DNA from 2 places in the Paenibacillus sp. B1-35 genome. Region 2 is predicted to be linked to the other one. Evidence: riboswitches for the same ligand, from Rfam matches in the RefSeq annotation. Region 2 holds a riboswitch; the other holds the start of a gene.
The links. A riboswitch is a leader RNA that binds a small molecule or an ion and turns the genes downstream of it on or off. The one in region 2 is predicted to bind glycine.

Region 1 (3,418 bases), 150 kb from region 2:
AGCCTGCTTCCGCAAGATCATATTGCACTCATTGATCAATATACGAAAAAGCCATGTCTTAAAGTAGGCATGATGATTTAAGCTTGGCAGCGCACGGTAAGCTTTGTACACGGCTTCCTGCATTGCATCCGCACAGTCTTCATCCCTTCTGACAATGGATCTGGCCATATTGTACATTTGGACTTCATGCTTCTTGATGAGACGAATGAAAGCCTCTTTATTTCCTTCCTTAGCCAACCTCACATCTGTCTCTATATCGATTTCTATATCGGTATACAAGCCGTTTCTTCTCCCTTCTTTACCCCATACACGCGACTAGCTGTTAATTAGATGCATAAGATTGCCAAAAAGTTTCCTTTCGCGAAAAAAAAGCTGGCAAATGTTCACTTTCGTGTCATTTGCCAGCTTTTTCTCACCAGTATTACATGTAAACATTTATTTTTCCGTCTCTTTATGTTTCCAGTACAGACGCGTTTCATGAACGACTACGCCAGACAACCCAAGCAGTGCGATCAAGTTCGGCAATGCCATCAACCCGTTTACGATATCTGCAAGCTTCCATATCATATCGAGCTTTATAAATGCACCAAAACCAATGATTGCAATAAAGACAAGCCGATAAGGCAGGATCGATTTCACGCCGAACAAGTAAACCATGCAGCGCTCGCCATAATAGTTCCATCCTAATATTGTCGTAAAGGCAAACAATATCAAGCATAGCGTGAGTACAAAGGAACCATATGGCAATGCTGCATCAAATGCAGCCTGTGTCAAAGCAGCACCTTCCATAGGGCCATTCCAGACTCCGGTTACGATCAAGGTTAAGCCGGTCAGCGAACATACGATAATCGTATCTATGAATGTCCCCGTCATCGAAATAAGACCTTGCTCGGCTGGCCATTTCACCTTGGCAGCTGCTGCAGCAATCGGTGCGCTTCCGAGACCGGATTCATTCGAAAATACCCCTCTCGCGATTCCGTTGCGTATCGCCATCATAACCGTGGCGCCGAGGAAACCTCCTCCAGCTGCAGTCGCATTGAATGCCCCATGGAATATTAAGGACATTGCATGGGGAATCTGATCCGCAAACGTGATGAGCACGACGAAGCTAGCGATAAAGTAAATGATAGCCATAACAGGAACAATCGTAGTCGTCACATGCGAAATACTTTGAATCCCCCCGATTGTAACAAGGGCAGTAACAATTGTAACAATGACCGCAGTTACAATTGCCGGCACACCAAGACTCGTCTCAGTAGAGGTAACAATCGCATTAATTTGCGGGAAGGTACCGATTCCAAGAAGTGCGACCAGCACGCCGCTAATGGCGAAGAACACAGCCAAAGGCTTGAATTTCATGCCTAAGCCCTTCTCAATATAGTACATTGGCCCACCGAGTATTTGTCCATTATCATCAATATTGCGGTACTTAACGGCTAGCAGCCCCTCCGCATATTTGGTAGCCATTCCGAAGAAAGCAGCGACCCACATCCAAAATAACGCACCTGGTCCCCCTACCTTGATTGCAGTCGCAACACCAACAATATTCCCCGTTCCGATTGTGGCGGCAAGTGCAGTCGCAAGCGCACCGAAGCTGGATACATCACCAGCCCCCTCGTTTTTTGACTTAAATATGAGCTTCAAGGCAAGCGGCAAGCGAAACAATTGAAGGACACCTAAACGAATTGTGAGTAATATCCCCGTCCCTACCAACAAAATAAGAAGCGGCGCCCCCCATACGAAACTGTTCAATTTGTCTAACCAATGTTCAATCATTGCAAAATCATTTCCCCTCGTCTTGAATAATAAAAAGAGCCAAATCGTATGATTTGACTCTGGGGACATGCGTGCAGAATTAAAAAAGCTTTCGCCAGGAACATGATAATACAACCCAAATAAAACTTATGTTTCCTATGCATCTGCATCCCTGTCCTTTTACCTGAGAGTTTTAACGATTCGATCAATGCGATTCGTCTTGCCCCTTCGGTGCCCCAATGATGGAGTCTCTCCAGAGTCCTGTCCATTTACGGTCCTGCTTATACATACTCGCAATTGCTGCTCGGTATGCCAAGCGCCTGAGAGCTTACCCCTTCGGCTAGACGTGTTGTCTATCTCCCGCAAACTTCATCCAGTTATAAAGTTGTAGGTTATATTATAGTTGACCCCATCGAATTAAGCAATATGAACTGCTTAGTAAATCATCCCATTATAGGATGGATTTTGCGTCATATACTCCTGCCGAGCCTCGTTCAGTAGGTGAATCAATTCTTTCATATGCTGTTCGGTCGTATCAAAATTGGTAATACAAGCACGAAGCGCCGGGGTATCCTGTATGGTGAAAATCGAGATCCATGCCTTGCCTGTAGCAAGTACCTTCTCATGTATGAATCGTACGAAATCCATATCATGATTTGCTAATGCTGCCTGATCATTAAAACAAACAACTGGCATTATCGTATCATTCATAATCGACCATCCCGATCGTTCAAGCTCCTGCCGCAAAAAATTGCCGCTCTCAATCTGTCGTTGTACGAGTAACCGGTACCCTTCCCATCCCGCCGTTGCAAGCGACATATATAGCTTCAGCCCGATAAATCTGCGTGACCACTGAATGGAATGGGTGTATGGATCAAACGTCTCCAATTCGGTGCCTTCCTTGGGCATATAGTCCGCTGTCATTCGGAAGGTCTGCTGCAATATATGGGGATGACGGGTGAAGTACATACCTGCTCCCATTGGTACAGACAGCCATTTATGTGCATCGAATGTAATGGAATCTGCCCTATTAATTCCTTGCAGCCAATTGGCCAATTCTGGCGCCAATATCATAGCACCGCCATACGCTGCATCAACATGCAGCCATATCATTTCCTGTTCAGCCAGCTCCGCAATATGCGCAATCGGGTCAATGGCCCCTGCACCTGTCGTTCCAGCCGTAGCCACAATCAAAAAAGGGGCAAAGCCAGCTTCGCGGTCTTGCCGTATTTGAAGGGCTAGCGCTTCCGCATCCATCTGCAAAGATGCATTCGATCGTATACTTCGGATAGAATCCGTACCCAATCCGCAGGCACGAGCCGCTTTTACTAAGGAATGATGGCTCTCACTTGAAGCATACATCACAGGGGGCTTATCCAGGCTTGCAAGCCCTTTTGTTGTATATTCCGGGAAATGATCGCAGAGAGCTGTAAGTACGGCTGTCAAATTAGCTTCTGCTCCTCCCGTCGTAAATGTTCCATTTGACGTTTCTCGCGGGTAGCCGAATCGCACAGCGAACTCTCGCAATACATAGTTCTCAATTTCAACTGCCAGAGGAGCATGACTCCAAACAGCCAGCTGCGGATTAAAGGCTGCCGTTATCGTATCTGCCACGATTCCCATAAAGTTCGGACGCGGATTATACAAGCCATAATATCCCGGG
Region 2 (3,418 bases):
GTGTCTGCATAAAACAAATATTGCTCTTGTGGCAGCTGCTTCATAGCCTCAGCCAATACCGTAATACCACCCATTCCCGAATCAAAAAAAGCGATTGTCATTCCACTCACCTAGCATTCTATTTAGCATTGTAACGTCTGGTTGTCGATGCTTCTATTGTACTCTTTTTCGGCGGCGAATCCTATCGAAACTTCTCACTTTGTGGATGAAAAAAACCTGCTGCACCAGCATTATACCGATACAGCAGGTTCTACGTACACAACCCATTGATCCTTCTATTATTAGTCAATCAGCTTCGCATATTGCTCAGCATTCAGCAGATGCTTCACTGCTTCCGCAGCGCTGCCTTCCACTTCAACTTCCGCAATCCAGCCGTCTCCGTATGGACTGCTGTTCACAAGCTCTGGCGACGCTTCCAATTCATCATTTACCTTCGTAATCGTTCCAGATACCGGACAGTACAACTCAGATACGGTCTTCACAGACTCAATGGAGCCCATGCTGTCCCCCGCGGACAAGCTGGTTCCTACTGAAGGAAACTCGATGAATACAATGTCTCCCAGTTGAGCCTGCGCATGATCTGTAATGCCAACTCGTACTGTATTGCCTTCTATGGCGATTACCCATTCATGCTCTTCACTGTACAGCAATCCATCCTTCACTTCACTCATGTCAACGCCCCATTTCATTCATAATGTCATTCATTAGGCCGTCTATCCATTAGAGATCATTAAAATGGGCAGAGAGCGGCCTAGCGCCTTGTTCTCTGTCCTCGGTACCTGAGAGATCCCGTTCCAGCACAATAGTGGCAGAACTTACCCCTTTGGTGGCAACTAAATATGCACTCTCCAGAGCTGCGTCAGAATGGCGGTTATTGTACCTGAGAGATTCATTGCCAATCGGCAGCTGGCAACTTGCTCCTTCGGTGTTGACAATCATCATTGTCAAACTCTCCCGACCTTCCTCGTTCGCAATTACGATTTCATTTGGGTAATTATAACAACCTTAGATTATTGCAAGATACGTACGATTGTCAATATGACAAGCAGTGAAATCGAATGTGAAGAAAATATCAATTGACAAAGTGTGGAAGGCTCAACTAATGTAGAGATGACAGTTGAAAATGGCGAATGATGGTAAAGGGAGAGACTGCTGAGACATAGCAGCGCCGAAGGAGTAAGCCGTAAGACGTGAATCTCTCAGGCAAAAGGACTTTTACCGGACGCATCTCTGGAGAGCACTGTAATTCACCAGATCGAATACAGTCACCCAAGGGGAAAGCCGATGATACATGCGGAAGCAGACGAATCGTTTGCAGCATTCGGCGACACTCTCAGGTACAAAGGACAGAGCGAGAGACGAAGAGGATAACACATCCACTTTTCTTTCGGCTGTCCTTTTTTGTTCGCATACCAATGGTTTGTCCAAATAAGCGTATCGAGGTGATTTCATGAGTCAATTGAAGAGAACGCCAATATTCGATCAATATTCAACATTTCCCGGTGCACGCTGCATTGACTTCGGCGGCTGGGAGCTTCCTGTTCAATTTATCGGTATTCAGCGGGAGCATGAAGCTGTGCGCACACAGGCAGGCTTGTTCGATGTTTCCCATATGGGTGAGTTTATCGTTAGCGGCCCGGCTTCCCTAACGTTTCTTCAACAGATGACAACGAATGATGTATCGCGGCTTGAGGACGGGAAAGCACAATATACGCTGATGTGCTACCCTGACGGAGGAGTCGTCGATGATATTCTCATCTATCGGATGAAGAGTGACCGATATATGCTTGTTGTCAATGCCTCCAACATCGACAAAGACTATGCATGGCTGCAGAAGCATTTGATTCATGGCGTGACCTTGACAAATGTATCGAACCGCACGGCACTGATCGCCCTTCAAGGGCCGAATGCCCAAGCTATTCTCTCTACCGTATCAGAAGCGCCTATTGATTCGCTTGCACCTTTTCATTTCCTAACGGATGCACAAGTATGCGGCGTGTCAACTCTTCTATCCCGCTCTGGCTATACGGGCGAGGATGGATTCGAGCTCTATTTGTCCGCAGAAGATGCTCCGGGGGTATGGGCTGAACTGCTTCGTGCCGGTGAATCATTCGGCTTGCTGCCAGCAGGGCTGGGGGCAAGAGACACGCTGCGCTTCGAGGCACGTCTGCCGCTCTATGGACAAGAAATTACCGCTGATATCTCACCGCTTGAAGCTGGACTCGGACGATTCGTCAAGCTGGATAAAGGCGACTTCATTGGCCGTGTTGCACTTACGAAGCAAAAAGCTGATGGCCCAGCAAGGAAGCTGGTAGGAATTGAAATGATTGATAAAGGCATTCCCCGCTCTCATTATCCGGTGCTTGCCAACGGGCGCGTAATTGGTGAGGTCACAACTGGCACGCAGTCGCCAACATTGAAGCGCAATTTAGGACTTGCCTTAATTGAAACCGCTTTTTCAGAACTCGATACCGAGGTTATGGTAGAAATTCGCGGCAAACAGTTGAAAGCCCGCGTTGTCCCTACCCCATTTTATAAACGAAATCCGATCCCTGCCAAAGGAGCGAATCCATCATGAAGCATCGTTACATTCCAATGACGGAGCAAGATCAAGCCGACATGCTGCAGCAGATTGGCATCTCTTCCATGGAAGATCTGTTCCGCGATATACCAGCATCCATTCGTTACAATGGTGTGCTTCCTATGTCCGAACCACTAGATGAAGCAGCCATGATGAAGCATATGAAGCAGTTGGCTTCTCGCAACGCAGACAATGAGAGCCACACCAGCTTCCTTGGCGCAGGAATATACGACCATCATATACCGGTTGTCATTCAGCATCTGGTCTCCAGATCTGAATTTTATACCGCATACACGCCTTATCAGCCTGAAATCAGTCAGGGTGAGCTGCAAGCAATCTTTGAATTTCAGTCCTATATTTGCGAATTGACAGGCATGGCTGTTGCCAATGCAAGCATGTATGATGGCGCAACAGCAATGGCCGAAGCAGGAGCACTTGCTGTAGGCGCAACGAAGCGCAAGCAGATCGTCATATCGAGCACCGTACACCCAGAGGCAAGACAAATTGTTCGCACGATGGCACGAGGACTGAATGTTGAAGTGGTCGAGATCGGTTATAAAGACGGCGTAACTGACCTTGCACAACTTGAGCATGCAGTCACGAACGAGACTGCTGCCGTACTTATTCAGTCACCGAATTTCTTTGGCTGCATCGAAGATATCCGTGCAATCGAACCAATTGCACATGCGCACAAAGGTTTGCTCGTAATGAGTACGAACCCGCTAAGCCTTGCTCTTTTAGAGAGCCCTGGCAAGCTCGGTGTCGATGTATGCGTCGGAGATGCGCAGCCTCTTGGTATTGCACCTTCATTCGGCGGGCCAACATGCGGTTTCTTTG

Region 1: it holds a riboswitch for glycine, as region 2 does, so the genes downstream of both, ACQ5BJ_RS01415 (alanine/glycine:cation symporter family protein) here and gcvT (glycine cleavage system aminomethyltransferase GcvT) in region 2, are expected to answer to the same signal.

The regions. Positions count from the first base shown of each region.
Region 1 covers NZ_JBCHVJ010000001.1:291,612-295,029, reverse strand. Annotated here, with positions in the region: gene ACQ5BJ_RS01420 (sigma-70 family RNA polymerase sigma factor) at 1-279, opposite strand, end outside; gene ACQ5BJ_RS01415 (alanine/glycine:cation symporter family protein) at 436-1,776, opposite strand; glycine riboswitch at 1,918-2,022, opposite strand; gene ACQ5BJ_RS01410 (pyridoxal phosphate-dependent decarboxylase family protein) at 2,191-3,418, opposite strand, start outside.
Region 2 covers NZ_JBCHVJ010000001.1:139,190-142,607, reverse strand. Annotated here, with positions in the region: gene murI (glutamate racemase) at 1-101, opposite strand, end outside; gene gcvH (glycine cleavage system protein GcvH) at 282-671, opposite strand; glycine riboswitch at 859-967, opposite strand; glycine riboswitch at 1,131-1,225, shown strand; glycine riboswitch at 1,229-1,352, shown strand; gene gcvT (glycine cleavage system aminomethyltransferase GcvT) at 1,451-2,578, shown strand; gene gcvPA (aminomethyl-transferring glycine dehydrogenase subunit GcvPA) at 2,575-3,418, shown strand, end outside.